One region of the Halomonas sp. AOP13-D3-9 genome, then DNA from elsewhere that is predicted to be linked to it. Evidence: riboswitches for the same ligand, from Rfam matches in the RefSeq annotation. Region 1 holds a riboswitch; each other region holds the start of a gene.
The links. A riboswitch is a leader RNA that binds a small molecule or an ion and turns the genes downstream of it on or off. The one in region 1 is predicted to bind thiamine pyrophosphate.
Positions count from the first base shown of each region.

Region 1 (10,581 bases):
ACAAACATCGCTGAGGTAATCGGGTTGCTGTGGTAGTTCACCAGTGCCAAATATTTGCCGATTTTGCTCGACGTGCCATCTTCCGGGCGTGAATCAAAGCCTTTAGCGATAGAGCGCATTATGGGGTGCATGATGCCGCCACCACGGGCGGTATTGCTGGGGGTTACTGGGGCAATGGAGAGCTCTGAAAAGGCCAGGCTGTAGCCGATTCCCAGCGTCTTCTTGCCAAAGATAGAGATGAAATAGTAGCCGATACGGGCGCCTAGCCCCGTTTTAATCAGCCCTCGCGAGATCATAATCGAGATAGCGATTAACCAGATCAGTGAGTTGGAGTAGCTGCTTAAAGCATCGTTAATGGCGGTGCCTGGGTTGTCGCTGGTCACCCCGCTCGCCGCCACAATCGCAATGGCAATGATTGAGATGGCCCCTATGGGCATTGCCTTACCAATAATCGCGGCAATCGTCCCCACAAAAATAGCCAGCATTAGCCAGGCATCAGAGGTGAGACCTTCTGGCAAGGGAATAGCCAGCCATATCAGTAGAGTGATCGCCACCGCAATAGCGGTTGGCCAGGGTTTGAAAGGCAGCGTCGGCATCGTGGAGCCCTATAGTAAGTAGGTGGCTGCGGTACGCTCACAGGCAATAAAGCAGTGCTTGAGTTGCGACTTAAGTCTAGAGCGGATGGACGATTGGCGACTTGCCCCACGTCAATTAGAAGCTTGATCTAGCCAGGATGACTGCTGCTCACAAGATGGCGGCCACCACAGCCACGGCTACAAGCCGATGGGCGGCTGGCGCTTTGGTAATACCATCGACGGCGCCCAGGCGGAATACCTTTTGGTACACGATGCCCAGGCCAACCTTTCGCCCGTGCCCGATGGCCAAGCAGATGGGCGCCGACGTGACGCTGGATTTTCGCAAGGTCGATGTCGTTGAGGAGATACTCAAACTCACCGGTGGGCGCGGGGCTGGGCGATCATAAGATCATTACCTCGCTATGCCCTGGCGGCAAAGAGCGCATGCGCAGGTTGATGAGCATCATCGCCGCGGGACGGTTGGACCTTGGCCCCGATGGTTAACCATCGCTACGCGCTGGAGAATATCGTCGAAGCCTACGATCTCTTCTCCAACCAGCGCGACGGGGTACTGAAAGTGGCGCTTGAGGTTTCATAAAACTCAAGTGACATATTCAGCAGTGAGGCTATAAAGAAAAACCCGCTAATATCAGCGGGTTTTTCGGATTGAAAGAACTATCGAGTATCAGTTCAATTCCAGTGAGAAACTCATTTCAACGCCTGCATCATCCACTCTGAGCCAGTACTCAGTGTTCTTATAAGCATCACCATATTGCTTGAGCATATCAATATCAGACGCTGCTATCTCATCCGAGGGTATCTGCTCCATAACATCGGCCAGCGAATGATAAAACTCGCCTGTCATGTGGCTGTGAAACAGTAGGTCATGCTCTGAAGTAGGGGCTTGTAGCTCTGACTGCAGCGTCGCTGAATCGCTAATACCCACGCCTAACGCAACCGCCGTGTCAGACATAGCGGCGTAAAGCGCTGGTGCGTCTGGTGGCAGCATCATGCTCTTGACTTGCTTGGCTTTTCCGCCTGGTTCAAGTCCAAGAGCCCCTAGCACCGGCATGAAAGCGCTCACTGTAGACAGCAGCGCCAGCGGATTTTGTGAGGCGAGGGTGAGGATGCCGAGACCGCTGGGCGCCCCGTTTTTCATCGTTAGACTGTCAATGCGAGCATTGAAACCAGACAACGACGGGCCAATCATCATGGTGATCGGGTTATTGATCGCCATGTTAATTTCATTCCAAGTACCGTTTAGCTCCTGTAGTTCATCACAGCTGAACGGGTTTTGACGCACTTCCTGCGCATATTTTTGAACGGTTTGAAGCAGTACAGGCAGGTCCAGACCCAATCCAAAGCTGGCCATTCCACCGGTGCTGCCAAGGCCCGGAACCTGTGTGGTCAGGGCACGCAGATCGCTGACAATATCTTCATCGGTCTCAAGGATGAGATTCATCTCCATGCGGTCGAGGCTGTAATCACGCATGCCCATTACCAGACCAGGGAAGCGGCTGGTAATGCGGTCAATATCTGCCTGGCAGGTGGATAGATCCAGAGGTTCTGCATCGACGGCATTCATCAACGCTTGAGTACCCGAATGCGTAGGGCTACTTAGCTCATCAAACAGCCGTGAGGAGTCGATCTGCCCGGCACCGTAAGGCGTGAAGTCATGGCGCTGCTCAAGCTCTGCCAGTGCATCGGTATCACCGATACTGCTGTCGGGCAGCGCTTTACCCAGCACCTGTGCCAGCAGCTCGTCGCTGGCATCCTGCGGCACCACCGATACCAGTAGCTGCTGGTCGTCAATGGCTAGGATGGCCTGGAGTGGGCCCTCAGGCGTCAGTACCCAGTAGTCGGTGCCGTTAGTGGTGGCCGTGCGTGGAGTGATGTCTGCTTTGGCGAGGATGCGCTGCAGCGTTTCGCGAAAGGCATCTTCATCCTGCAGTTGCATGCGCAAAACAGGCAAAATACCCAGCCCATAGAAAGCAGCCTGAGGGCTCATCTTGAGCCCCAGCGCATGCACATCTTCCAGTGACTCAACCCCGACTAACTCTTCACCCATGGCGATTAACAGCGTCATCATCGAATGCAGCACTTCATCGTCTTCTATCTGGGGCAGCGTATCGCGCAGTTCATCCAGATCAGAATCAAGGGTCGCCATGGGCTGCATACGCTGATAAAGATCAAAGACATCCTGTTCAGGCATCGCTTCGCGCGTGGCCATGAAATAAGGGGAGTTAGCCGGAACGTATTTCAGCATTGGCGCTACGTTATTTTTCGGCGCTTCCTCTTGCGTTGCCGCTTCGGTTGGCTCGTTATCATCGCTGCAGCCGCTGAGCAGGCCAGCGCTGAAGAGGGCAAGAGTAACCGCTATGGAAAGTTTGGTTTTCATCTGGAATCAGTTCTTTGAATGGTGTTGGTTTTAAATGAGCCGAGTTGAGCTGAGCGCTCTGTAAATGGGAATCATACACGAGCAATGTATAATTAATCTACTTGGACGGAAAAAGACTCAAAGCCGGTGCATTAAATGCTGGTTAAAGAACATTTGGTAAGCCGTGAGAGTAGCGCAGAGAAAGTGACTCAACACTCTCAGTGCCTCTTGAGCTCAAGAGCAATATTCAGCTGCAATGCTGTTTAGTAGGTCGCTAGTTTAGACTTCCTGGTACAGCTCACTGCCTTTGTTGCGAACCTTCTCCGCTTGTTCTTTTATGCCTTTCATCACTGTTTCCTGATTGACGTTTAGGCCTTGACGGGGTGAATGCCTGCCACTATGGTTATAGACAGACCTGTCTGTTCAGTAGTGTTTAATGATGAGGCTTTATGATGACGCTTGATCCATCGTCGGTCTCCCGGCCCCGAGAACGTATTATTGAAACGGCTAGCCGATTATTTTTCCGCCAGGGCTATTGTCCCACTGGCATTAATCAGATTATCAGTGAGTCGGGGGTTGCTAAGGCCAGTTTTTATACGCATTTCCCTAGCAAAGAGGCCCTTGCCATGGCTTGGCTTAGGCAGCGCGAAGAACGCTGGATTGAACAGCTAGCTGAGCGAATTTCTCAGCATCAACTAACTGAGAAGCGGATTTCCGCTATGTACACCATGTGGTACGACCAGATTCGCGAAGAAGGCTACCGTGGTTGTGGTTTTATCAATATGGCCGGGGAATTCAGTGATGAAAAGAGTCCGGTTAGGGCTCTTGTGCGTGATCACAAAGAGCGTGTAAGACAAGTTGTCGCCAATAATGTGCTAAATGAATATCGGCCCATGATGGAGCCCGATGACTTTGACGAGTTGGTGAATACTATTTACTCACTTTTTGACGGTGCCATTATTCAAGCGCAAAACTTTATGCAGGATTGGCCGATTGATTCTGCAATGAACACCTCACTACAACTGCTTACTTATTACTGCAAGGCCGATTGAAAATACATAAGTGATGAAACACCAGAAATTGTAAGGCTTTCAATATGCTTCTTCCCGCCTTATTAATGCGCAACTCTGCCTTCAATATTGTCGGCGCGGGCTTGTTAATTGTGGCATCTACCTACGGGTTGTCGCGCTATACCTATGGCTTGTTCGTACCCGCTATCAGGGATGATTTCAATTTAAGCCAAACGGCCGTCGGTGCGATTGGCAGTGCCTCCTATCTGGGGTACCTGCTGGCAACGTTGGTGAGTCCGCTGCTGGTTCGCCATTTTAATCCGCGTATGCCGATTATATTGGGCGGCATGACCGCAACGCTGGGTATGCTGTTGGTCGCGCTGGCGGGTAACCCGGTATGGTTAGCATTGGGGGTGACGCTTGCCGGTTGTAGCCCAGGCCTGGCGTATCCACCGCTTTCTGATGCTATCAAGCAACTCTGTCTCGCTGAAAAGCAAAGCCGCTATTACGCCATTATCAATTCCGGCACCAGTTTTGGGGTGATGGTTTCTGGCCCATTGGCCCTTATTGCGGGTCCTCAATGGCAACTGGCTTGGTTGTGCTTTGCATTTATCGCGCTGATCGCCACGCTATGGAATTTTTTTATAATGCCGGGCAATGCACCTAACCATGAGCTCTCAAACAGAGTGAAGTCGGGTGCCTCCCAGGAGCCTATGTTTACCCTTGTGAGACGCAAGTTGAAAGATAGTTCGGTGCGTCGCCTACTGCTGGGTGCGCTTCTATTCGGGCTGGTAACCTCAATCTATTGGACGTTTTCGGTTGAGTTGATCGCGGGAGAGAAGAGCCTTTCTGATACCGGCCGGGTGATCTTCTGGATTGTCGTGGGCATTGCCGGTGTGGCGGGTGGTTTGGCCGGAGAACTGGTGACTCGCTTTGGACTGACCAAGGCATTGAAGTGGGCGACGCTGGCCATAGCTGCCTCGATAGCCTTACTCACCATTGCGAGTGACGGGATACTGATGCTAACGCTATCGGCGGTTTTGTTTGGCGCTACGTTTATTCTTATTACGGCGTTATACGGTATTTGGAGTGTCAGTTGCTTTCCAGAAGCTCCGTCCACTGGCTTTGGTCTAACCTTCTTTCTTATTTCTGCAGGACAACTGATATCGCCCACCCTCGCCGGGCTTGGTGCAGAGATTTGGCAATTGACAGCGGTGTTTCAGGTCACCGCGATACTCTGTTTAGGTATCTTGTGGCTACTCCCGACCCAGGATGTATGGAGTATGTGACCAATAGCCTAAGCCCGTTACCCCAGCACCCCGTCATCTCGACGGGGTGCTGGTTTGATAGCGAGAGGCGAAGTTTAAACCTCCTGATACAGCTCGCTACCTTTCTGGCGAAACTTCTCCGCCTGCTCTTCCATGCCCTTCATAACCGCTTCCTGATCGCCGTTTAGCCCGTGCTCATTAGCATAGTCACGCACCTCCTGGCTGATCTTCATGGAGCAGAACTTCGGCCCGCACATGGAGCAGAAGTGGGCTACCTTGGCGGAGTCCTTGGGCAGGGTTTCGTCGTGGTACTCCCGGGCAGTATCCGGGTCTAGCCCCAGGTTGAACTGGTCTTCCCAGCGGAATTCAAAGCGCGCCTTGGATAGTGCATTATCGCGCCGCTGTGCTGCCGGGTGGCCCTTGGCGAGATCCGCCGCGTGGGCAGCAATCTTGTAGGTAATGATGCCGGTTTTGACGTCGTCTTTATTGGGCAGGCCCAGGTGCTCTTTGGGGGTGACGTAGCAGAGCATGGCGCAGCCAAACCAGCCGATCATCGCCGCCCCAATGCCGGAAGTAATGTGGTCATAGCCGGGGGCAATATCCGTTACCAGCGGCCCTAATGTATAGAAGGGCGCTTCGTCGCAGTATTCCAACTGCTTATCCATGTTCTCTTTCACCAGGTGCATGGGCACATGGCCGGGGCCTTCGATCATCACCTGCACATCGTGCTTCCAGGCGATATGGGTCAGCTCGCCCAGGGTCTTGAGTTCGGCCATTTGCGCTTCGTCGTTGGCATCGGCCACCGAGCCGGGGCGCAGGCCATCGCCGAGTGAGAATGCCACGTCATACTGCTTGCAGATCTCGCAGATGTCTTCGAAGTGGGTGTACAGGAAGCTCTCCTGGTGATGGTACAAACACCACTTGGCCATGATCGAGCCGCCGCGGCTAACAATACCGGTGACCCGCTTGGCGGTGAGCGGCACATAGCGTAGCAGTACGCCCGCGTGAATGGTGAAGTAGTCCACCCCCTGTTCGGCCTGCTCGATCAGCGTATCGCGGAAGACTTCCCAGGTGAGGTCTTCGGCCACGCCTTTAACCTTTTCCAGCGCCTGATAGATAGGCACCGTGCCAATCGGCACCGGCGAGTTGCGCAGTATCCACTCGCGGGTTTCGTGGATGTTCTGCCCAGTGGAGAGATCCATGATGGTGTCCGCGCCCCAGCGGATGCCCCAGGTCATCTTATCCACCTCTTCTTCGATAGAAGAAGTCACCGCTGAGTTACCCAGATTACCGTTAATTTTGACCAGGAAATTACGGCCAATAATCATCGGCTCGCTTTCTGGGTGGTTGATGTTATTGGGAATAATCGCCCGCCCTTTGGCGACTTCATCACGCACAAACTCAGGGGTGATTTCTTCCGGCAGGCTGGCGCCAAAGCTCTGGCCTTTGTGCTGATGGCCCAGAATGCGCTCTACTTCAGCGGTACCTAGCGCTTGACGGCGCTGGTTTTCGCGTAAGGCAATAAACTCCATTTCCGGAGTGATGATGCCTTGGCGGGCATAGTAAAGCTGAGTAACATTTTTCCCAGGCTTGGCCCTGCGTGGAGTACGAGTTAAATCAAAACGCAGCTGGGCAAGGGTGGGGTCGTTAGCGCGGCGCTTGCCGTAATCAGAGGTGTGGCCTTCCAAAAACTCGGTGTCATCGCGCTCTTCGATCCAGGCACGGCGTAGGGCAGGCAAGCCTTTGCGTAAATCATTGATGGCATCTGGATCTGTGTAGGGGCCGGAGGTGTCGTACACCAGCAGCGGCGGGTTCTCTTCATCGATGCCGGTGGTTTTAGTCGGCGACAGGGAGATCTCCCGAAACGGCACGCGGATATCCGGTCGCGAACCTTCAATATAAACCTTACGCGAGCCGGGCAGTGGCGCGATGGCAGCGGCATCGACCTGGGCGGTTTCGGCTAAAAAGTGACTGGTTCTATTGTTGACGGACTTAGTCATTATGGTCTCCAAACGATTGTTGTTTTGCAGGGTTAGTGAGTGCGGGTTTCGTCTTTTAGGTCTTGGTCTATCAGCGCTAAGCCCATCTGCCAGAAATCGATTTCCAGGCGGGTGGCATCGCGGAAGATTTTGCTCAGTTCGGCAAAGCGGGCGGGGGTGACATCGGCAAGGCGAGCGTTGAGCCACTCAAGCTCCGCCTGCATGGCGGCCTGAAACTCCTCGCCTTCGTACATGGCAATCCAGGCGTCATATGGGTTTTGGCTGCCGCGCAGGGTAGAAGGCTGGGCGTTCAGCCAATTGGCGATTTCGCCGTAGCCCACCAGGCAGGGGGCCAGCGCCACGTGCAGATCCAGCAGGTCGCCGCGGCTGCCGGTATCCAATACATAGCGGGTATAGGCCAGCGTGGCCCTGGCTTCGGGAAGCTCTGAAAGCTCTTGTTCGGAAATTCCCCACTCCTGACAAAAGCCCACATGTAGGCCCAACTCCACATCCACAATGGCTTTCAAGCCTTCATGGGCCTGGCGAAGATCGGCGAGGGTGGGGCTTTTATAAGCAGCCAGCGCGTAGGCGCGGGCGAAGTGAATCAAAAACAGGTAGTCCTGCTTCAGGTAGTGGCGAAACGACGCCTCAGGCAGCGTGGCATTGCCCAACTGACGCACGAAATCGTGCTCAATATAGGCGCGCCAATCTTGCTGGCAGGCGGTGGTGAGATCAGTAAAGCGGTAGCCCATGATGCCTCCGGTGGTAATGATCCGGAGGGTGGGCGAATAAGATCGAGGAAATGGCGCGGAAGGTGGCGTGAAATGAAGCCGTGGCCATCGCTTGATCCCTACGCCGGTACCCGCGCTGCGACTTGTGTAAGTAGCAGCGCATTAGCCGGATCAGGTTCAGCGGGACCAGCGCTCGGCAGCATTAATTGCTACGCCCTGCGCCATCTCAGCCGGATTTCACCGGCACCCCGTCAAGCTGTTCGTTGGTGGAGTGTAGGAGGCGGGTGGGCGAGATGCAAGGGGCTGGCTATTGCTCTTGGGTAAAGGTGGAAGTTGATGTGATAGTGGTAGGCCGTCGCTATGCTGAGGCTATAGCGCCTAGCCCTATGGCTGCAGAAGGCGGACTGGAGCGCGCTTGCGACAACGGAGAAGAGGTTCGTTAAATTTGCTTAACGAGCTGCAATGCACCACAAACACTTCTTAGTCGGGCTGCTTCACAGGTGTAACGGATATAGTCCAGCTATGCGCGAAGGCTTTGTTTACAGAGTTTCTAATCCTCCCTGAGGCCACGTTCATTCAATGCATCGTACTTGCGGATATCAGCGCGCATCCTCCCGCTCCATTGATGGACAAACTGTACGGTCTTGTCGGCGTTTAGGTGGGCAGTCAGTGCGGCTTGATCAACCCAACGCTCCGAAACTATCAATCGCCCGGCGTCCGCGTCATCCACTGCAGCGTCATAAGAAATGTTGCCATCACGCCGCCGCGTGATGGCGGCAAGTACTTTTAGGTGGGTCATAAATCGCGCTAATTCAGCCGGGGCGACGTATAAATATCCGGTAACGATGAGCATGTTTTATTCCTCATAATACCGCCGCTGGAGCAAGGAATTGCTTTGATCAGCGGCAACAATTTACTGCTTAACGATAAGCACGACCGTACCTTGAACGCCGCCTTGCATAGCTCTCTGATGCGCAGCCGATGCTTCTGCCAACGAATAGGTACTGTCGATCACGACCCGAATGGTACGGTCGTCGAGCAAGCGACCGGCCTGCAACAGCAGCATTCCGTTTGATTGCACCTGTAGCGAGGAAACCGTAATCCCTAGCCTGTCGGCTTCATCCCTGGCAGAAAAGCCCAAGGGGTTGACCAGAAAGAGCGAGCCGCCTGGTTTAATAATGCTGAGGAAGCGTTCCATGTTCGGGCCACCCACAGCGTCAAGCACCAGATCCACGTCGTGTGCGACCGTTTCGGCGGCTGCCTTGGTGTAATCAATGAAGTCGTCAGCACCCAGCTCGCGAAGAAGCCCTTCATGCTTACCTGAAGCAACCGCGATCACACGCGCCCCTTTCCATTTAGCGACTTGAACCGCTAGATGCCCCACGCCACCGCCAGCCCCATTGATCAAGGCGGTCTTGCCTTCGAGCGGGACAGGCACATGCCGGAATGCCTGGAATGGGTTGAGTCGGTCATGACCAGGGTCAACCAGAAATTGCCAAGCAGTAAGCAGTGACATCGGGGCGCCTGCTGCCTCGACATGAGAAATGCCTTTTGGCTTCAACGCTAGGTGGCTTTCAGGAACGCTGACATATTCAGCATAGGTGCTGCTGCCCGTCATCAGGTCTTCGGGAAAACGCACCATTGCAAAGACGTGGTCACCTACGCTGACTTTGGAAACCTCGTCGCCAATGGCAGCAACGACCCCTGACACATCAGTGCCCAATATCAACGGGAAATGTGGGCTAGGCTGCCATTCTGGAGGTAGCGCCCGATAGCCGTCGCGCAGGTAAAGGTCTGGTGGGTTAAGACTTGCCGCATTAACTTGGATAAGCACTTCACCGGTTTGTACTTCGGGTCGGGGCGTATCTTCGTAAAGCAAGACCTCTGGGCCACCGAAACTATGCAGTTGCACTGCTTTCATCATGTCGTTCATCACAACCTCACTCAAGAATAGTCACATGGCAAATAGTAAGGAAGTTCCTTGTCATTGATAATGGTGCGTAGATTCGTTTTAATAATTCCATGAAGGAACAAATCGGATTGGAACGCCTCACGGGGCTTATCGCATTTGCACGCGCTGGCTCCTTAGGCAGCTACACCGCTGCGGCGCGCTCGCTGTCTGTTTCGCCCTCTGCGATAAGTAAAAGCATCCAGCGGTTGGAGCGTCACTTCGGCGTCTCTCTTTTTACTCGCACGACACGATCATTGTCTTTCACGGCCGAGGGCCGCGACTTGCATGGACGTGTGCTAGAGCTGCTGCGCCAGGCAGAAGAGATAGAGCAGGTGGTGAAGTCTGCTCGTTCCGAGCCCGCAGGCACGTTACGAATTGCGACATCACTTCCACTGGGCCTGCATCTGATTGCTCCTGCTATTACGGATTTTCGAAAACGCTACCCGAAGGTAACGATCGACCTGCGGCTGAGCGACCACATCGTCGGTATGGCTGAAAAGAGCATTGATCTTGCAGTACGGATCGGTGAACTTGCGGATTCGTCACTTTTGTCCAGGCGACTCTCACCTTACAGGCTCTCTTGCTACGCTTCGCCAGACTACCTGGCTAGATGTGGTGCTCCCGAGCATCCAGATGAACTGGTGGGGTACGAAACGATCAATTTGCGCTACCAAAGTACGGGGCAAATGT
Region 1 is NZ_JBQSYH010000007.1:111,077-121,657, forward strand. It holds gene ACT3UM_RS09500 (DASS family sodium-coupled anion symporter) at 1-596, opposite strand, end outside; gene ACT3UM_RS09505 (hypothetical protein) at 848-982, shown strand; gene ACT3UM_RS09510 (hypothetical protein) at 1,261-2,973, opposite strand; gene ACT3UM_RS09515 (TetR/AcrR family transcriptional regulator) at 3,402-4,004, shown strand; gene ACT3UM_RS09520 (MFS transporter) at 4,049-5,251, shown strand; gene thiC (phosphomethylpyrimidine synthase ThiC) at 5,326-7,230, opposite strand; gene tenA (thiaminase II) at 7,263-7,961, opposite strand; TPP riboswitch at 8,040-8,201, opposite strand; gene ACT3UM_RS09535 (putative quinol monooxygenase) at 8,491-8,793, opposite strand; gene ACT3UM_RS09540 (NADP-dependent oxidoreductase) at 8,854-9,873, opposite strand; gene ACT3UM_RS09545 (LysR family transcriptional regulator) at 9,981-10,581, shown strand, end outside.

Region 2 (10,581 bases), on a different contig from region 1:
TGATTGTGGTTCGCCCCAACGGCGATGCCTTTCAGGTGGGCGCATTAGTGCTGGTGGCCGCCGCGCTATTTTATGCGCTGATGATGATTACCGCGCGCCGCTACGGCGCCCGCGAGCACTTATGGGCAATGCTGTTTTACATGACCTTTGTGCCATTAATCGTCACTGGATTAACGCTGCCGTGGGTGTGGCAAACACCCCAGCCGTGGCACTGGGTCGGGTTTTTCGCGTCTGGCGTGCTCGGTGTCGCCGCCACCGCTTTTATCACTTTGGCCTTTCGGTTTGCCCCTGCGGCCATCGCCGCGCCATTTGATTACACCGCCATGCTGTGGGCGGTGCTGTTGGGCTGGTGGTTCTGGGGCGAAATGCCGGATCTTTGGGTCTGGGTAGGCAGCGCCTTGATAATGGGCAGCGGTTTAGCGGTGGCGTATCACGACCGTAGAACCACCCTTAAACGCCGCCCAACTGCCTAGCAATATACTTAAGCAAACTGATAAACGTCCATGGCAAGCACCCCGTGCTCGACGCTGTGGTGCAGCTGGGCCGCCTCGCCTCCGGCTCCCATGGCCACCAGCAATGGTTGAAAATGCTCAGGGGTTGGATGGTTCTTCTCGGCGTTGGGCGCGCGCTCCCAGCTAAGCAGTGCGTCGCGATCATTGGCGATCAGGCGTTCGCTGACCCAAGTGGCAAACTCATCGACCCAGGCAGGCATTGGGCTCTCCAGGGGCATAATTTCATAAAGATTATGGGTCAGGCTACCCGAGCCGATAATGAGAATGCCTTCTCCCCGCAGTGCCGACAGGTGCTCACCCAGCGCGACTAGTTCTTGATTGCTCCAACGCACCGGAAGCGACAGCGAAACAACCGGCACCTTGGCGTCAGGAAACATTAATGAGAGGGGTACCCAAGCGCCGTGATCCAGGCCGCGCTCTACCCGCTCGGCGCCTAGTAACTCGGCTAGCCGTTCAGCCAGTTCAGGCTCGCCGGGGGCGGGATACTGGCACTCGAACAGCGCCCGTGGAAAGCCGCCAAAATCGTGTATGGTCTCTGGCTTGGCGCTGGTACTGACCTTGAGCGCTAGGCTCTCCCAGTGTGCCGACACCACGACCACCGCCTTGGGTGAAAGCCGTTTGCCCAGTTCGCGTAGAAAGGCGTGAGCCGGGGTTTTATTAAGCGCCAGCATGGGCGAACCATGGGAAATAAACAGGCTAGGTAACATGGGGGAATCTCCATAGCAGCATTGCCAGCGCTGACGGTGAGGCGAGCGCTGGCGATAGGATTGTGGGTTAGGGGTTAGGCGAATCGATTGCTTAACACCCAGCGGCCGCTGCCCAGGCCCGCTTGCACGATTAACGCCAGCGTCCAGAACACCGGGAATTCCCAACCGCCGCCGGCATTTGAAAACATCCAGCCGTTGCCAAGATGCACCCAGGCAGCGCCAAGCAGCACGGGCACCAGCGCCAGGCTCACCCAGCGGGTATATACGCCAAGCAGCAGGGCGATGCCGCCGCCGATTTCGGCAGCAATGGTCAAGTAGGCCAGAAATCCAGGTAAACCCAGTGATTCAAAATAGCCGACGGTGCCCGGCAGGGTAAACACAAACACCTTGAGCAAACCGTGAGCGAGGGCCATTACTCCTAGTGCAATACGTAGTAGCGAGATGGCATGGGGCTGTAGAGAAGGAGTGGAGTGAGTAAGGGTTGTCATAAGAGTAGCTTCCATCGAATGGTTGATGGCGCTACTTTACCGCCGGATTATATCGAGATAATCAGCATATTTTGCACATCACTATTGCGTAATTGGCGACAATCCGATGTTCTGCTCCCAAACCGGTGGATCGCCCCACGCCTCGGTGAGCAGGTCAATAAAGCGCTCCACCTTGGCAGGCAGGTAGCGCCGGGCGGGGTAGAGCGCGTGAACATCGAGCCGCACCGTTGGCTCATGGGTCAAAATGGGCACTAAACGCCCGCTGGCGATACTCTCCGTGACCAGAAAGCTGGGCTGTTGAGCGATGCCCAGGCCCGCTTCTGCGGCGTGAGTGAGTACATCGCCGTTATTGCTTTCCAGCGGGCCATTGACCGTCAACGACTGTGTGGCAATCTGCCAGTCAGCGCTGTGCTGGCCGCTGCGGTAGCGAAGGCAGCGGTGCTCAGCAAGGGCTTTAATGCTACTGGGTTCGCCGTGGGTGGCAAGGTACTCTGGTGATGCGCAAAACAGCAGGCGGCAGCGGGTTAGGCGGCGTGCCACTAAACTTGAGTCTGGAAGGCTGCCGATACGAATGGCGACATCATACCCCTCTTCCAGCAGATCAACGCGGCGGTCGTTCAGATCCAATCGAACTTCAAGCGCTGGATGGGCCTGCATAAATTGAGCAACGAGAGGCGCCAGGTAGCGGGTGCCGAAACTCATTGGCCCATTCACGCGTAGCCGTCCACGCACATCACTGGTGCCTTGGCCTACTTCGGCGGCGGCTTCATCGAGCGCTTGCAGCACGCCTTGGGCGCGGGCTAAATAGCGCTCCCCGGCTTCCGTGAGATGCAGTCGTCGCGTAGTGCGCTGTATGAGTCGCGCCCCCAGTGCCTCTTCCAGCGCCATGACCTGGCGGGATACGCGGGTGCGCGAAATATCCAGCGCTTCGGCAGCCCGGGTATAGCTACCCAGCTCGGCTACCCGCACAAAAGCGACGATGTGCTCCAACTGGTTCATGACGCCGAAACAGCTTGGAAAACCTGAAATGTCCGTGCCGCCTGGTAGGGGTCAGGCTGACCACAAATAGCCGATATCACCGCTAAACCGTTCGCTCCCGCGCGCTGCACGCTAATCGCATGGTTGGCTTTCAGCCCGCCAATGGCCACGCTGGGCAGCGGGCACGCCTTGACCAACGACGCCAGGCCGCCAAAGCCGATGGGCTGGGCATGATCCTGCTTGCTCACCGTGGCAAACACCGGGCCAATCCCCACATAATCGAGTAACTCCACCGGTGCAGCTTCTAGCTGGGCGAGGGTGTTGATCGACAGGCCAATAATCGCCTGCTCACCTAACACTCTACGCGCCTCTTGAACGGCAGCGTCGCTCTGGCCGACGTGCAGACCATCTGCCTGGCTCTCAAGCGCCACCTGCAAACGGTCGTTAATGATCAGTGGCACACCGGTGCCCGCCAGCACCGCTTTGAGCCGCTTGGCTTGGGTCAACATCTGTTCGTCGCTGGCGTGCTTATCACGCAGCTGCACGATGGTGACGCCGCCTCGTACCGCTGCCTCAACCGTCTGCTCCAAGCCAATGGCGTCGCACAGCGCAGCATCGGTGACTAAATAAAGCGATAGATCAAACGGCATCGATAGCCTCCAACTGGGCATGGGTGGTGAGGTCGTCAGGGGTGAGTTGGTACAGCGTATCCAGCAGCGCCACTTGAAAGCTGCCAGGCCCCTGGGCGTTGCTGCCTGCCCGTTCACCGGCGACCGCAAAGCAGGCCAGGGCGGCGGCGGTCGCGCCCAGCGGCGCTTCACGGTTGGCAGCCACAAAGCCTGCCACCAGCGCGCTTAGCCCGCAGCCTAATGTTGTCACCCGGGGCATTAAGGGGTGGCCACCGTTAATACGGTAGTGCTGTGTGCCGTCTGTCACCCAGTCGCTTTCCCCGGTCATCGCGACGATACAGCCATTTTTTTGCGCCAGGGCGATGGCTGCATCCACGGCTTGCTCCGTAGCGGCCGTCGAGTCCACCCCGCGGCCCTGGCTGGCTAAGCCGTTAAGGGCAAGAATCTCCGACGCATTGCCACGAATCACGCTGGGTTTATTGGCCAGCAGTTTCGCGCACAGCGTTTGGCGATAGCGCGTAGCGCCAACGGCGACGGGATCCAGTACCCAGGGAATCGCGTGTTGATCGGCAGTCGCTGTGGCGGTCAGCATCGCATCGGCCCAGTGGGAGGAGATCGTGCCGATGTTAATCGAAAGCCCCGCGGAAATAGCCGTGAACTCCGCCACCTCTTCAGGCGCATGCAGCATGGCGGGCGACGCGCCGGTGGCTAGCAGCAGGTTGGCAGTGCTGTTCATGGCCACATAGTTGGTTATGCAGTGAACCAGAGGTGTCACTGCGCGCAGCGTCTCTAGGTAATCGCCAAGCGGGCGTAGGGTCATAGCATCCTCCCGGCAGGGAGGTGGTAAGCGTTACCACGACTCCCTACGCCGGTGTTATCCGGTTCAGGTTCAAAGGGTGCTTCTCAGCCCACTGGTAACGGAGGGCGCCCCTGTCGAATGATTACTATCCTTGCCTGGAGTAGCCCTGTAAAGCCCCGAATGCGGACGATGGCCCGCTAGCGAAACGAAATACGTGTACCGTAGGTAAGCATTTCATCAGGCGTTATGGCTTTCCCCTCTACCCCGATCATCTCGTCGCCGCACTGGTCAGCGAAGGTCAGTACGCCGTGGGTCAGGCCCAGTTGACCTAGGGTGTCGCGTATCTCGCCCGTGCCCAAAAAAGTGCTGACATGGCCCTTGTTGTCGCTCAGGTCAGACACGCCGTTGGCGTGATGAAAACGCACTTTGTAGATGCCATCCATGGATTCAACCTCCACAATCGGCGAAAAACCGTTGTGCAGAGCATTGGAAAGTTGCTTTAGCGTCAGCTGGTCACCCAGCGTCATATCAATCGAACTCATGGAAAACTCCTGGACGACGCCGTCAATGTGAAGCGTCGCTCATGTGGCAGGAACTGCTTTTTTGTAAAGCTTGTGAATAATAAGTGTAGGGGTTTTGTTCATGATTGCCAGTGCGCTTATGGGTAGCGTGATGCGACGCTGTCTATGTGCTTGTAAGGGCTGGTATTATGGCCCTAAAGCCCCCATGGTAAGCGGTATATGAGGCGCAATAGCCTCCATGGTTAATATCAGCAGCAGGAGAGCGGAATGAGTTTTCAAGGCGAACAGCACCCTGGCGTCGTTGCTACACCACCCCAAACTCAAGGGTTTCGTTTAAATCACACCATGCTGCGGGTGAAGGATCCTGAGCGTGCGCTGGCGTTCTACTCAAAGGTGTTTGGCATGCAGGTGATGCGGCGGCTGGATTTTGAAGAGATGCAGTTCTCGCTGTATTTCCTGGCTAACTTGGAGCCCAGCGACAGCGTGCCGGAAGATGCGCAAGCGCGTACCGCCTGGACGTTTAGCCAGAGAGGGCTGCTGGAGCTGACCCACAATTGGGGCACCGAAGACAAGGACGACTTTGCCTACCACGATGGTAACGCCGAACCCCAAGGCTTCGGGCATATCTGCTTTAACGTGCCGGATTTAGCGGCGGCTCAAGCGTGGTTTGACCAGCATGATGTCACCTTTGTGAAACGTGCCGATCAGGGCAAGATGAAAGATGTTATCTTCGTTAAAGACCCGGACGGCTACTGGATCGAAGTGATTCAGGCAGACCTGATGGTGGGGAAGAGCGACGCTTGAGGCACGCCAATGGCTGAACTACTGTTCCGGCTGCGCCACGTTACCGACGAAGAAGCCATGGAAGTGCGTGACCTGCTCGCCGCCCATGGCTTTGATACCTATGAAACCCAGGCGGGGTTTTTCCGCCTGGGCGTCGATGCTATTTGGTTGCGCAACCCGCACCAACACGACGCGGCCATCGCCGCGCTAGAAGCCTATCAGGCGGAGCGCCTGGAGCGTGTCCAACGGGAGCATCAGGCAGCGGTTGAGCGGGGTGAGCAAATGACGCTATGGAAACGCCTAGCGGCCCACCCGCTGCAGGTGGTGCTGGTGCTATTAGCGGTGACGCTGATTGTCGCCCTCACACTTTTGCCGTTTTTGGGCTTGTCGCAAACCTGAAACGGAACCTAAGCCTAAGCAGGCGGCAGATGACCGCGTTTAAGGTACATCATGACCCCATCTTCACCAGCGGTGAGAGCAGGGGCTGCGCCACTAGGGTAGCGGCACCAGGTGCCCGCCGTGTAGCTTTGCTCTCCATCGCTCAGCGTGCCTTCCAGAACCAAAAACTCCAGACCGCCCAGCAGCGTGGGGTAGGCAATGGAAGTGCCCGCCGACCAGCGTTCCAGGCTGGTACGTTCCTGCTTGTAAGTGTGCAGCATTTTGTAGGCGATGCGCGGGCGCCGGTCTGGCTGCCAGGGCAGTCGGTGGGCGGGCACCGCCAGTTGGAGCGTGTCGTTGGGGTCAAACTGATGCAGTTTGACGAAAATCAGCGCTCCTTCCTCGCCAATATTTGGCGTATGGCCGGTGCCGATGGGGTTTCTGAGGTAGCTGCCCGCCGCGTAGCGCCCATGTTCATCGGCGAACACGCCTTCCAGCACCAGAATCTCTTCGCCACCGCCGTGGGTATGCCGCTCAAACTGCGTATTGGGTGCGTAGCGGACAAGGCTGGTGGCGCGGGCAACTTCATCGCCAATGCGGTCAAACATCATGCGCTCTACCCCCGCACTGGGGGAGTCGACCCACTGATACTCTTCTGGGGTAACACAGGCAAAGTGGCTAAAATCGGCGTTTAAACGCATGGGAAAGGGCTCTTCGCAGTGAAGGTTAGTAACGGGGAGGGGTGTTAGTCTCCTTATCGACAGCGAAAAATGCAACCAAAAAGCCGCCCGAAGGCGGCGTCACGTTGTCTGGACGCTTACTTAGGGCGCTTCAGTGAGCTCGGAAAGGATATGGTGAGCCGCCTCAATGCGGGCCTGATTGGGATAGTTGCGGTTGGCCAGCAGCACAATGCCGATCTGCTCGCTGGGCACAAAGGCTACGTAGCCGCCAAAACCGTTGGTGGCGCCGGTTTTGTTGTAGAACGCCTCCTGCCTGGGGGCTAGCGGCGGGGTTAAGCGGTTGGCGGCGTTGGGCTCCAAAATCATCTCAAGGGAGTTGCCCGCCAGTAACTGCTCAAGCGTCACCGGGTAGGCGTAGCTTTCCCAGCCCAGCCCTTGGGTCATATCGCCGAACTCAAAGTAGCCTGTGCGCGTGGCTGCCAAGGCTTGGCGGAGTGGCTCGTCGTCGAGCCCAGGCGCCTCCATATGCGCCTCCACAAACGTCAGCACGTCGGCGGCTGTGGATTTTAAACCGTAAGCTTGGGCATCCAGCATGCCTGGGTTGACCCGTATAGGCTTATCCTCTTTTGAGTAACCGTAGGCGTAGTGATCCTGCTGCGATTCCGGTACCTGGTAATAGCTATGCTCAAGCCCCAGCGGGGCGAACAGCGCTTCTTCCATCAGCATCTCGAACGGTTTATCAAGGCGTTGGGCAGTTAAATAGCCCATCAGGCCTATGCTCGGGTTGGAGTAGAGTCGATGGCTGCCGGGGGGAGATTCAGGTTGCCACTGGCGATAGTAGTCGAGCATTTGCTCTTCGTTTTGTACCGCATCGGGGAACTGCAGCGGAAGCTCACCTGCCGTATAGGTGCCCAGTTCCAGCAGCGTGATCTCATCGAAGGCACTGCCTTCAAGGGTGGGCAGGTACTGGCTGGCCGGGTCGGATAGCGAAAGCGCACCGCTGGACTGGGCATAGCCCGTTAACGCCGCCGTGAAGATCTTGCTGATCGAGCCGAGTTCGAACAGTGTCTCATCGGTGACCGGAGTACCCGCTTCTTGGTCGGCTTCTCCATAATTAAAGTAATGCTGTTGGCCACCGATACTCACAGCGACCGCCATGCCTGGAATACGGTGCTCCGCCATCAAAGGCGCAATAGTGTCGTTTACCAGCGCCTCGATGTCTGCGTTTTCAGGCGCATCAGATGCCCAGGCAAAGCTGCCGATGAAAAGAGAACCCGTCATGATAAGCCCGGAGTTTGCTGCTAACATCTTACCCATACCAGTATCCTGTTGTGATTAGCATTGAGTGAAAGCTGGGTGGTCTCACCCGCCGTAAAGAGCGTGACAGTGGCTAATTTACGGCGTGCTGTGTCGATTAACAAACAGCGATATTTTGCCCGAGCCATTAGAAAAATTTGGGGGTCAAGGTGGTGCGTCCCTACCTACCGTTAAAAGCACTGCGCGCCTTTGAAGCGTCGGCCAGGCATTTAAGCTTTACCCGAGCATCTGAAGAGCTTCACGTCACCCAGGCCGCGGTTAGCCATCAGGTGAAGCTGCTCGAAACGCAGTTGAAGGTGCCGCTGTTCAAGCGCTTGCCTAGAGGGCTAATGCTGACTCAGGAGGGTGAGCTGCTGCTGCCGGTATTGAAGAGCTCATTTGATCAGATCTCCCACACCCTGGAACGGGTGGGCGAGAGCAGCTACCGGGAAGTGTTAAATGTTGGAGTGGTCGGGACCTTTGCCGTCGGCTGGCTGCTGCCAAGGCTGGCGGATTTTAAGGACCAATACCCGTTTGTCGATTTGCGCCTTTCCACCCATAACAACCGCGCGGATATTGCCGGTGAAGGGCTCGATTTTGCTATCCGCTTTGGCACCGGGGCCTGGCACGCTACCGCGGCGCAGCCTCTGCTACCGGCGTCACTTTCGGTCATGTGCACGCCGACCATTGCTGCCCGGCTTAACACGCCAGCCGATCTATTAGGCGAGACCTGGCTGCGCTCTTACCGTGCCGATGAGTGGACAGAGTGGCTATTAGCGGCGGGGCTGCCGCGCAGCTTTGCGATGACTAACAGCATTGTGTTCGACTCTTCCATCGCCATGGTGGAAGCCGCGATACAAGGGGCAGGCGTGGCGCTGGCGCCACCGCTGATGTTCCCCCGCCAACTGAGCAGCGGCGCGCTGGTACAGCCTTTCGACACCGCTGTCAGCCTGGGAGGTTACTGGTTGACTCGCCTGCAGACACGCCCGGAAACCCGCGCCATGGCCTCTTTCCGGGAGTGGCTGCTCACCGCGATTAACGTCTGAGCATCGCTTGGTTATCCGGCCCGCTTAGTGGCTATGCTCGTCATGGTCATGGTCATGGTCATGGTCATCGTGCTCGTGACTGTGCTCATGATCGTCATGACCACCAGGCTGGGCCAACGCATCGTGCAGCACATGGGCATTGTGGCGCATCATCCCCAGATAGGTGCTGGCTTCGCCTTCCGAGGCTAACGCATCGGCGTAAAGCGTGCCCGCAATCGGCAGGCCGGTCTCTTCGGCGAGCTGGGTGATGATCGACTGATTGGTCATGTTCTCATGGAACAGTGCCTTCACGTTCTCCTGCTCAATCACATCTACCAGTGCTGCCATGCTGGCGCCACTGGGGTCAGCTTCCGTAGAAAGTCCCACCGGCGAGAGGAAGGTCACGCCATAGGCGCTTGAGAAGTAGCCAAAAGAGTCGTGGCCGGTAATCACGCTGGTGGAGGCAGGGATCTCGTCAATCAGCGCACGGATCTCAGCGTCTACCTTGGCCATATCCTGTAAGTACTGCTCTGCATTGGCACGGTAGGCATCGGCGTTGTCGGCATCTGCGGCGATTAACCCATCACGAATGTTGGCAACATACACCTCGGCCTGGTGCATATCCTGCCAAGCATGGGGGTCTTGATTGCCATGGTCATGACCGGCGTGCTCACCCGCATGTTCTGCGTGATCGTGTTCTTCATGCTCGTGTTCTTCATGCTCGTGTTCTGCATGGTCGTGTTCTTCATGGGCATGGTCATCATGTCCGTGATCATCATGTTCTGCATGCTCGTCATGCCCAGCATAAGAGAGCGGCTCGATGCCATCGGTCGCGGTGACCAACGGGCCGGCGTAGTCGCTGGCGCTAATCAAGCGCTCCATCCAGCCTTCAAACAGCAGGCCGTTGAAGACCACTAAATCAGCGTTGGCCAGAGAGCGGGCATCGCCAGGGCTGGGGGAGTAAACGTGGGCGTCGCCATCAGCAGCCACCAGGGAGGTCACGTCGACATGCTCGCCGCCCACATTTTCCACCATATCCGCCAGGATAGAGAAACTGGTGACCACTTGAACGCGCTCATTCGCCATGGCAGCAGGCAGCGCCAGCATAGCGGAAACGCCCACTAACCAGCGCGACGACCAAGGTGATAAATAGCCAAGCGACATACAACACTCCTTACGGTTAAGCATGAAACGGACAATTAAGAGCCGTGCTCAACAGCCAGCGGCGTTGTTTTACGCCGAAGCTTGGCTGCCAAGCTGTGGTAACGACCAAACAGGGCCGAAAACAGATACCCCACGCCAGCCAGCAGAATAATGCTCGGGCCGGATGGAATATCCAGATGAAACGAGAGCAGCAGGCCACCAGTGCTCGACACCATGGCCAGCGCAATCGCAATGCCGATTAGCCCCTCTAAACGCTTACTCCAAAACCGCGCCGAGGTGGCGGGCAGCATCATCAAGCCCACCGCCATGAGTGTGCCCAACGTTTGAAAGCCAGCGGTTAAATTCAGCACCAGTAGGCCCAAAAACACGCTGTGTACCCAACCGCTGCGGCGGCTCTGGCCGCGTAAAAACAGCGGGTCCAAGCACTCCACCACCAGGGCGCGGAACACCACCGCCAGGGTCAATACAATCAGCGTGCTGATACCTGCGATCAGCAGCAGCGCGGTCGAGTTGATCGCCAAGATCGAGCCAAATAGCACGTGGGTAAGATCAACACTGCTACCGCCCAGCGAAATCAGCATCACACCAGCGGCCAGCGAGATAATAAAAAAGCTCGCCATG
Region 2 is NZ_JBQSYH010000002.1:196,454-207,034, reverse strand. It holds gene ACT3UM_RS03045 (DMT family transporter) at 1-473, shown strand, start outside; gene ACT3UM_RS03040 (DODA-type extradiol aromatic ring-opening family dioxygenase) at 482-1,219, opposite strand; gene ACT3UM_RS03035 (DoxX family protein) at 1,294-1,722, opposite strand; gene ACT3UM_RS03030 (LysR family transcriptional regulator) at 1,789-2,706, opposite strand; gene thiE (thiamine phosphate synthase) at 2,703-3,335, opposite strand; gene thiM (hydroxyethylthiazole kinase) at 3,325-4,134, opposite strand; TPP riboswitch at 4,158-4,256, opposite strand; gene ACT3UM_RS03015 (hypothetical protein) at 4,311-4,655, opposite strand; gene gloA (lactoylglutathione lyase) at 4,902-5,438, shown strand; gene ACT3UM_RS03005 (DUF6164 family protein) at 5,448-5,816, shown strand; gene ACT3UM_RS03000 (cupin domain-containing protein) at 5,831-6,496, opposite strand; gene ampC (class C beta-lactamase) at 6,617-7,783, opposite strand; gene ACT3UM_RS02990 (LysR family transcriptional regulator) at 7,942-8,817, shown strand; gene ACT3UM_RS02985 (metal ABC transporter solute-binding protein, Zn/Mn family) at 8,842-9,960, opposite strand; gene ACT3UM_RS02980 (metal ABC transporter permease) at 9,996-10,581, opposite strand, start outside.
Region 2: it holds a riboswitch for thiamine pyrophosphate, as region 1 does, so the genes downstream of both, thiM (hydroxyethylthiazole kinase) here and tenA (thiaminase II) in region 1, are expected to answer to the same signal.

Region 3 (10,581 bases), on a different contig from region 1:
CGAGTGGCGCAGCGGTAGGGCATAGCCAATCACTTCGTCCAACCCTTGTTCTAATAAGCGGGCTAAACGGTGTCGCTCGGCGTCATCTTTGAGATTGGCTTCCCGTGGGTCAACGTTGATTGGTAGCGACTGCTCTTTCCAAAGATAGTAGTAGGCATCCTCGAACGCCGGGATCCAGTAGCGTTCGGCCACACCCAGGCGTTCGCTTAGCGCCTTGGTAAAGCGCTGGGCCATTGCATCATCTGCATGGAGCTCTGGTGCGCCGTCTAGGCAGGCCAGCCATTGGGGATCGCGCCAGAGTGGCACGCCATCCTTACGCCAGTAGCAGGCGAGCGCCCAGCGGGGCAGTGGTTCCCCTGGGTACCACTTGCCTTGCTGTTGCTGAATAGCGCTGCCGGGGGCGTAAGCGGCCTGCAGCCGGGTTAGCAGTGCCTCAGCGCGTTCTCGTTTGTGCTCACCCAGGGCTTCGGTATTCCACTGTGGGCTCTCCATATCATCGACCGAGACAAAGGTGGGCTCGCCGCCCATGGTCAGGCGTACGTCCTGGTGGAGCAGTTCGGCATCTACCTCGTCACCCAGCGCGCAGATACGCTGCCACTGCTCATCGCTATAGGGCTTGGTGACCCGTGGATCTTCGTGGATACGCTCCACTTCCATGGTGACATCGAAAGTAACTTCACACTTATCCGAAAACCCGGTGATCGCGGCCGCACTGCCGGTCGTCGGGGTGGCGGCGAGGGGAATATGGCCTTCGCCAGCGAACAGTCCCGAGGTGGGGTCGAGCCCCACCCAGCCCGCGCCGGGTAGGAATACTTCGGTCCAGGCGTGTAGGTCGGTGAAATCTACTTCGCTCCCGCTGGGGCCATCCAGCGCTTTGACATCGGACTTGAGCTGAATGAGGTAGCCGGACACAAAGCGCGCAGCGAGGCCCAAATGGCGGAAAATTTGCACCAACAGCCAGGCGCTGTCGCGGCAGGAGCCGCTGGCGAACGTTAAGGTCTCTTCGCAGCTCTGTACGCCGGGCTCCATGCGTACCAGATAACCAATATCATCCTGCAGGCGTTGATTCAGCGCGACCAGGAAATCGACGGTGGTGGTGGGTTCGCGGGGAACAGCCTTGAGCCACTCCATCAACCGCGGCCCAGATTCCGTTATTTCCAGATAGGGGCTTAGTTCCTGGCGCAGCGCTTCGGGGTAGGCAAAGGGAATCGTTTGCGCAATGTCGTCCAAGAAGAAATCGAACGGGTTGATCACCGTCATCGGGGCGATGAGTTCGACAGCAATGGTTAACTCTTTACGCGGTTCGGGAAACACTACGCGGGCATTGAAGTTGCCGAACGGATCCTGTTGCCAGTTTAAAAAGTGGTCGTCGCCGGAGAGTTTGAGCGAGTAGGCCTCGATATGGGTGCGGCAGTGGGGCGCCGGACGCAGCCGAATAACATGGGGCGAAAGGCGCACCGGGCGGTCAAAGTGGTAGGTCGTGCGATGATACAAGGCAACGCGAATGGTCATGGGCCACCCTCAAAAGAACCGTTATCAACCGGTGGGTCGGTTGGGTTAAGGAATAACCGAACGTTTCGCAAGTATCGTTCCACTTTTACTTTTTTGCAGCCGCTATCTTAACTAAGGCGTTTAACTAAAGTGGAAATCGCTTAATGCACCAAAATGGCACTGCTTTACTGCACCGATATAGAGCATATAGTCGATTTAATTGGCTCGTGCTCCCTGTCAAGTAGCGTTTAAGTAAGCGAACGTTGAAATATCGCAAAAGATGGTACGTATTTTGCTCTCAATTGTTTGATTGTTTTGCGCGCGGCAGGCCTACACTGAGCATTGAGGAAGTTGCCGCTTCCACCCCAGCGCCAGGAGAGCGCCCATGAGCCAAGTGAATTGGAATAACTATGCGTGTCGTGATTACTACGATGAGCTGATGGCCGCACCCGGTCAGCCACGCGATTCAGCGGGTGAATTGTGCAACATGTTGGCAAGGTTTAGCGCAGAAGAGTTAGCCGAGCGGAAAACCGCCGCAGAGATCGCCATTCGTACCATGGGGATTACGTTCACCGTCTACTCTGAAGGCGCGATGATCGATCGTGCCTGGCCCTTTGATATTGTGCCGCGGATTATTCCCGCCAGCGAGTGGCGTAAAACCGAGGCAGGCCTCAAACAGCGCGTGCAGGCGCTGAATCTATTTATTGATGATCTCTACCACGATCAAAAAGTCATTAAGGACAAAGTGTTACCCGCCGAGGTGTTGGCGCAGTCGGTTAATTTTCGCCCCCAGTGTGTCGGCATTAATCCCCCTCACGGCGTGTGGGCCCACGTGTGCGGTTCAGATCTAGTGCGCGATGGGGATGGCACGCTGTATGTGTTGGAAGATAACTTACGCATTCCTTCCGGCGTCTCCTATATGTTGGAAAACCGCAACGTCACCAAGCGCGTACTGCCGGAGCTCTTTGCCTCAGGCAAAATCCTGCCTGTTGATGACTATGTGGCCAACCTCTACGACATGCTCGCTGCGATGTCGCCCCGGCCTGGGGATGATCCGCAGGTGGTGGTGCTGACGCCTGGAATCTATAACTCCGCCTACTTTGAGCACGCCTACCTTGCCCAGCAAATGGGTGTCGAGCTGGTGCAGGGCAGCGACCTGCTAGTCGATGACGATGATGTGGTGTACATGCGCACCGTGGAAGGACTGCGCCGAGTTGACGTTATCTACCGTCGCGTGGATGACGAGTTTCTCGACCCGGAAGCGTTTAATCCGGAATCCATGCTGGGAGTGGCGGGCCTAATGCGCGCTTGGCGGGCTGGGAAGGTCGCACTCGCCAATGCACCGGGTGCTGGCGTGGCGGATGACAAGGTTGTTTACGCCTTCGTGCCTGCGCTGATTCGCTACTATCTCGACCAGGAGCCGCTGTTGCCTAACGTGCCCAGCTACCTATGCATGTTCGAAGATGACCGCCGCTATGTACTTGACCATCTTGATGAATTGGTGGTGAAGCCGGCCAATGAGTCGGGGGGCTACGGCATGCTGATTGGCCCGCGCTCAACCAAAGAGACCCGCGAAGAGTTTGCCCGCTTGATTAAGGCGAACCCCCGCAACTACATGGCGCAGCCCACCCTGGCGCTGTCGACGACGCCTACGTTGGCGAATGGTTTACCACAGCCACGCCATGTGGATTTACGCCCTTTCATTCTCTCTGGGCCTGAAATCCACGTGACTACCGGTGGTCTCACCCGGGTGGCGTTAATTGAGGGTTCGTTGGTGGTGAACTCCTCTCAAGGCGGCGGCAGTAAAGATACCTGGATTGTAGAAACCGACGATAAGGCGGCAGTGGCCGCGGTGAAAGGAGCCTAACGCCATGCTGTCACGCGTTGCAGAGAACCTCTACTGGATGGCGCGCTATATTGAACGTGCGGAAGATACCGCACGTTTACTGAGCGTCAATAGTCACCTTATGCTCGATTTGCCAGGTCGTCTACCGCTGGGTTGGGCGCCGCTTATCGAAATGACTGGCAGCTTGGAAGCCTTTACCGCGCGCCATAACGACTTTGATGAACGCAACGTGGTGCACTTTTTATGCGCCGATACCGATAATGACATTTCGATTATTTCCGCTCTTGCCAGTGCCCGTGAGAACCTGAGAACCACCCGGGATGTGGTGCCCCGGGAGATTTGGGAAGAGGTTAACCAGCTCTATCTTAGCGTCGCCGACCATGCCGAAAACGGCGTGAGTCCACGCCGTCGCGATAGCTTTCTTAAAAGCGTTATTCGTGGTTGCCAGGCGTTAACGGGCCTGATTGAAGGCACGTTAAGCCATGGCCCCGCGCGTACTTTTATTGAGTTGGGCCGTCAGTTGGAACGGGCCGATATGACCACTCGCATTGTTGACGTGCGCTCCGCCAGCCTGCTGCCACAAAACCCTGAAGAGTTGCTGCCATTTGAGAACCTACAATGGATGAGCGTGCTCAAGTCACTGACTGCTTACCAGATGTATCGCCAACAGGTGCGCTTACGGGTGCGCGGGCCAGATGTGCTGCGCTTTTTGCTGCAAGACCCTAACCTGCCACGCTCGATTGCCTGCAGCCTTGAAACCCTGGGCCATGAGCTGACGCTACTGCCGCGCCAGGATCGTCCGGCGGCCACCGTCTCGCTGGTGCGCGCCGATGTAGTCGACGCCGATATTCAAGCGCTCGCCCATTCACCCAGTAAGCTGCACTTGTTTATCGATGAACTGCAGATCGGCTTTGCCGCCATCCACGATACGCTTAGCGCCACCTACTTTGTGAATGACGACAGCGTGCCCCGCGTGACGCAAACCCAGAGTCAGACTCAAAGCCAGAGCCACGCGGGGGACAACGATAACGACTAAAGCGTATAGGAATCGCTTTTTAACGGGCTGGCGGCCTGAATGATGTCATGCAGGTACGCCAGTTTTTCGCGCACCGCCGGGGCAATCACACCTGGCGCCAAATCGAGCAGTCCCATATCACGGTTGAGCTCGTTCACCGCCATGCCTACCTGGTGAAAGGCTATCAGCATGCTCTCAAGGCTGCCGTCGTACTCAACGTGGGTAATGCCCATGTGCAGTGCGGTATCCAGTACGGCGACCATATCCAAGTAATAAGCGAATGTTTCGGCAAAATCTTCCCAGGGGTGCATGGTGGCGTAGGCGGAGATGAAGCGGGTGGGCCAATCGCCGGGGGCTCCCTGCTGGTAGTAGCGCTCTAACGCTTCGGTATAGCTTGGCCGGTGGTGGTTGCCAAATACTGCGCGACACCTTTCTTCATCGCGATCCTTAACCAATACGTCCCAGTAGTAGTGGCCGATTTCATGGCGGAAGTGGCCAATCAAGGTGCGGTGGGACTCGTTCATATCGACCCGTAAACGCTCGCGCTCAACGTCGTCGGCCTCTTTGACGTTAATGGTGATATGGCCTGCCGCATGGCCGGTATACACTTTCTCCTGGTTGGCGGTAGAGCGCCATAGTCCTTGGTCAGGTAGGGCATCAGCCATAAACGAGAAACTTAACGGCACCGCAATAGCCTCCTCTTGGGTGCCGTGGGGTAGTTTCAGTAAATCAAGGGTATGAAACAGGCGCCGTTTTGCCGCCTCAAGTGCTGCCCAGCGCTCGCGGTTTCCATTAATGGTGAGATCGGGGATCATGGCGTTATAACGGCAGCAGTCGCATAGCGTATCCGCTTGGCCTTGTTCCATTACCACCATACGATTGCACACGTTCTCAACAGCGTAGTTGTGACACTTCATCAGCGCCGTATCACAACCTGGGTGGGTGCAGCGATAGCCGCCGTTATCCAAGGGGGCAACAGCAACGATATTACTGCAGGCAGGACACCAGCCGACCTCTGACTGGCAGCTAAGGCAGTGGGTGTTTTCATAGAACAGTGGATTGCCACAGCGGCAGTTGAAGGTCTGCATAGATAATTCCCTTTGTTTAAGCACGAACGCTCGCCATGTGCGATCCGCAATGCCGCGGCATGTTGATTAGGCGAAGCATAGCCAGCACGGCACCACAATGGAAAGACTAATTGACGTCCTGCTGAAGATTTTGTTTACTCATGGGATACTTGGTTGACGTTAACGTTAACTTACTGCTATACCCTGTGTACTTGCCTTACCGCGATGTGCTTTTAAAAACCGCTTTTCTATAACCATAACAACCACAATCATAAATAGGAGCAACGCTATGTCCGTTCGCGAAATTCCCATGTATATCGATGGTCAGCCTGTGCAGTCGCAAAGCCAGGAGTGGCGCGATGTGGTCAACCCCGCCACGCAAGAGGTGGTAGCGCGGGTGCCGTTCTGTACCGCTGACGAGGTGGAGCGCGCTATCAGCAGCGCTAAAGAGGCGTTTAAGGAGTGGCGTAAAGTGCCGCTGGGTAAACGCATGCGCATTATGCTCAAGCTTCAGGCACTGATTCGCGACAATACCGCAGAGTTGGCGGCGCTGATCACCGAAGAGCACGGCAAAACGCTTCCCGATGCGGAAGGGGAAGTTGGCCGGGGCTTGGAAGTGGTGGAGCACGCCTGTTCGATTACCTCGCTGCAGTTGGGTGAGCTGGCAGAAAACGCTGCCAACGAGGTGGACGTTTATACGATGCACCAACCGTTGGGGGTGGGCGCCGGTATTACCGCTTTTAATTTCCCGATTATGCTGCCGTGCTTTATGTTTCCGCTGGCGATTGCCACCGGTAACACCTTTGTTCTTAAACCATCAGAGCAAGACCCTAGCTCCACCATGCGCTTAGTGGAGCTAGCCCACGAAGCTGGCGTCCCTGCGGGTGTGCTCAATGTGGTGCACGGTGGCCCCGATGTGGCCAACCAAATTGCTGATCACCAGGATATCAGAGCGCTCTCGTTCATCGGCTCTACCCATGTGGGCTCGTTGCTGTATAACCGTGCAGCGGCGGCAGGCAAGCGTATGCAGGCGATGATGGGGGCCAAGAACCACTGCGTGGTGATGCCCGATGCTAACCGTAGCCAGGCGATCAACAACCTGCTGGGCTCAGCCTTTGGCGCGGCGGGCCAACGCTGCATGGCAAACTCTGTGGTGGTGCTGGTAGGCGAGGCGCGTGAGTGGCTGAGCGATATCGTTGATGCGGCGCGTGAAATGAAAGTCGGCCCGGGCACCCAACTCGATGCGGATTTAGGCCCGCTGGTATCACCAGCTGCTCGTGACCGCGTGCTGCGTTTAATCGATGCGGGGGAGAAAGAGGGTGCCAAACTGATGGTCGATGGGCGCAATGTTCAGGTAGAGGGCTATCCCAACGGCAACTTTGTTGGGCCGACTCTGTTTGCTGACGTAACGGCGGATATGACCATTTACCGGGAAGAGATTTTTGGTCCCGTGCTGTGCGTGGTGAGTGTTGAAACGCTGGATGAGGCGATTGCCTTTATCAATGCCAACCCTAACGGCAACGGCACCTCTATCTTTACTAACTTGGGTTGGGTAGCACGCCGCTTTGAAACCGATGTAGACGTTGGCCAAATTGGTATCAACGTACCGATTCCCGTACCAGTTGCCTATTTCAGTTTTACCGGTTCGAGGGCTTCGAAACTGGGTGATTTAGGCCCTAACGGCAAGCAGGCGATCGCGTTCTGGACACAAACCAAAACGGTGACGGCACGTTGGTTTGAGCCGGAGAACGTATCCAGCGGTATCAACAGCACCATCTCGCTGGGCTAATGAAAGCGACCTAAACTGCCGCACATCGGCCCGACTTTAAGCGGGCCGATGAATCATCCGACAGCGTAGGGCTAAAAATTATCAAACAGCGGCAGGCTCTCTTCAAGCAACTGCTCGATCGGATCAAGCTGGCTTTCGTGTAAAACTAGCAGTGACTGCCCGTGCATAAATTCATCAGCTGGCGGCACCAGAAGCGCAAACTCTCCCTCTTCAAGGTGAAACTCATGTATTTCGCGCATACCCAGCGGTGTCATGCATTGGGCGCAACGATAGTTGTCATCTTCACCGTAAATAAGGCGATGATACATTTTAAACAACGTATACAGGGCTAAACCGCCTTCAAATGCAGGCCAGCGCGCTGGGGCCTCGCGAATGTCGCTGGAGAGGTCTTGGCCCTCGGCTTCGGCGCCTGCAATCGCATCGGCTAGCGGGGCAGCAAGAATGGCGTTTTTGTCGGCAGGTAGCGGCGTGTTGTGCTTAGAGGCGTGTTCAAAATCCTGCACTGCACGTTTAAAGTCAGGCACCCCATCAAGGGGATAATCGACATGCTGGAGGTCTTCGGGTTCAAAACCGCCGTTTTCCCAGCCATGGATAACGCGGAGTGTCATTTGACCCCGTGTCATTGGGCGGGCAAGTAACATATGTAACATGATACGAATGTGCAGCTGACGCTCATCGGTATCATTTTCAAACGCTCGGTAGGGGTCAGCAAACAGCTCATTTAGACGACCGGGTGTATGTTCCTTGGCTTCGTTATGGCTCATAGCGGTTTCCCTTTGAACGAGCTATTTATATTTTTAGGAGTAGGTCGCGATTTTTCTTAGCTAATTAAGCCAGTATGGCGAGAGAAGCAGCTAAATAAAAGTTTCTTCATTTAGCTTTTTGTTACCTATCAGCTAAACCGTTTTTACTAGATGTTTAAATTTAACAATAAAGAGGTGAGTATGTCTGCATCATTGAGTCGCTTTAACGTTCCTGAAACATTGGATGATCTGCCAGAAGATATTCGCAGTTCCATTTTGGCCGTGCAGGAAAAAGCGGGGTTTGTGCCCAATGTCTTTCTGATGCTGGCCCATCGCCCTGCAGAGTTTCGGGCTTTTTTTGCCTATCACGATGCGTTAATGGAGCGCGAATCGGACACGCTCACCAAAGCCGAAAAAGAGATGATTGTAGTCGCTACTAGTGCGCGCAACCGCTGCTTGTATTGTGTAGTCGCTCACGGTGCACTGGTGCGTATTTACAGCAAAGACCCGCTGCTTGCAGATCAAGTGGCGATCAACCATCGCGTGGCGCCGATTAGTGAGCGCCACCGGGTGATGCTCGATTTCGCCATGCACTGTGCCATTGATGTCGGTGAAATGACCGACGAGTGGTTCACGCGCTTACGGGAAGTGGGCTTTAGCCAAGAGGACTGCTGGGATATAGGCGCCATAGCGGCATTTTTTGGTTTGTCGAATCGGTTGGTTACATTGGCGGGCACGCCGCCTAATGAGGAGTTTTACTTAATGGGGCGTGTGCCTCGCTAAGGTGCGAACATTGTATCTTAAACTTTACTAAGCCGTGAATCTGATTGAGAATAGTTCCTGAATCAGTGTTAACACCGTTCTTAAGCGTACCTACATTCACTGTCGCCAGGGGAGCCCCTGCTCAAAAGGGCTGAGATGCGCACTGCGCAGACCCTGGAACCTGATCCGGTTAGTACCGGCGGAGGAAGCGCGACATGCTTTACCTAACGTCAGCCGTGCTCGGCGCGGCGCTCTGCTGCTTTGCTTTTTTAGGCCTGCGTGCTCGCTGGGTGGACGGTCCACTTGACGACTACGTAACCGCACGCAACTCGCAAACAGCTTCTACCCTTGGGCTCTCCTTTCTTGCTTCTGGTATGGGCGCATGGATTCTCTTTGCGCCTCCCGAAATTGGTGCCTTCGTCGGCCCGCTAGCCCTTGTTGGTTATGCGCTAGGCTCTGCATTGCCATTTATTGTCTTGGGGCTGTATGGGCCGAAGATTCGCCGTGCGTTGCCGGAGGGGCGCAGTATCGCCGAGTTTGCTGAGGCGTGCTATGGCCCTGGTGTACGGCGCTGGGTAACCCTGGTCTCCATCGCCTATATGGCGTGTTTTTTAGCCGCTGAACTCACCGCCATTGGGGCCATCACCGCGCTGCTTTCCGATGTGCCGCCCGCGCTGGTGATTATTGGCGTGGCGCTTACTACGCTGGTGTATACCGCAGCGGGAGGCCTGAGAGCCAGCCTTGCCACTGACCGTTGGCAGGCGTGGCTGCTGCTGGTACTGCTGTGTGTGGTGGGTGGCATGGCACTATGGCGACTTCCCACTATTCCCAATGAGGCTGCGCTCCCGTCTATTCCCATCACCAGTGCGCTCAGCGTAGCGTTAACGCTAGTGATCGCGGTAACGGCAGCGAACCTTTTCCACCAAGGCTATTGGCAGCGTGTATGGGCCGCTCAAGATGATCAAAGCTTGGGGCGCGGCGCCTGGTTAGGCGGCGCAATGACCGTAGTGGTAGTGATGGTGATTGGCGGTCTGGGCGTGTTGGCGGCGATGAGCGGTGTGCCGCTCGGCGAGCCGCCAATGCCTTTCTTTGCCCTGTTAAGTGATGCTCCCGTTTGGCTGACGTTACCGGCTTTGGTGCTGGCGGTGACCTTGGTAGCCTCCAGCGTTGATACGCTACAAAACGGTATTGCTTCGCTCGTGGTGGCCCGCAGCGAACAGCAGGGCGTTTCACTGGTGGCTGCTCGTTGGGTGACGGTCGTCGTGATGATCCCGGTGGTAGTGATCGCCCTGCAGGGCCTGTCGGTACTGCGACTATTCTTGATTGCTGATTTGCTGTGTGCCGCCATTGTGGTGCCTGTGCTGCTCGGCTTATGGCAACGCATGACGCCAATTGCGGCCATTATGGGGGGTGTCGCCGGCCTGCTGGGTGCCATTCTCCCTGGTTGGTTAAGCCAAGGTAGCCTGGTCGCTGGGGTCGTGGCTGCAAGTTTTCCGGGCAGTATTCCCACCTTGGGGCCATTCGTCGGAGCGTTAATCGCCTCAACGCTCACTAGCGTCCTTCTCGCGGGTTTAATTAAGAAAAAGTGAGTATAAAGTGAGTATTAAGCAGTAAAGGGCTGATCGCGTTATGCTGGTAGAATAACACCTACCTCATGGTTGATATGACAATGAGCTATCCCATAGCGCCTGACGAAGAGGTTCGACTAGCAGCCCTTCATCAGATCGAACTGCTAGACACTCCTGACGAGCCTGCCTTCGACCGAGTCACCCGATTGGTGACCCAGTTGCTTAATGTGTCCATCTCAACGTTTACGCTGATGGATGCTAACCGGCAGTGGTTTAAGTCGCGAGTCGGCGTAGAGTTTC
Region 3 is NZ_JBQSYH010000010.1:71,949-82,529, forward strand. It holds gene ACT3UM_RS12515 (transglutaminase family protein) at 1-1,512, opposite strand, end outside; gene ACT3UM_RS12520 (circularly permuted type 2 ATP-grasp protein) at 1,877-3,358, shown strand; gene ACT3UM_RS12525 (alpha-E domain-containing protein) at 3,363-4,373, shown strand; gene ACT3UM_RS12530 (zinc-binding metallopeptidase family protein) at 4,370-5,440, opposite strand; gene ACT3UM_RS12535 (CoA-acylating methylmalonate-semialdehyde dehydrogenase) at 5,709-7,208, shown strand; gene ACT3UM_RS12540 (hypothetical protein) at 7,280-7,972, opposite strand; gene ACT3UM_RS12545 (peroxidase-related enzyme) at 8,153-8,734, shown strand; TPP riboswitch at 8,832-8,939, shown strand; gene ACT3UM_RS12550 (SLC5/6 family protein) at 8,929-10,302, shown strand; gene ACT3UM_RS12555 (diguanylate cyclase domain-containing protein) at 10,383-10,581, shown strand, end outside.
Region 3: it holds a riboswitch for thiamine pyrophosphate, as region 1 does, so the genes downstream of both, ACT3UM_RS12550 (SLC5/6 family protein) here and tenA (thiaminase II) in region 1, are expected to answer to the same signal.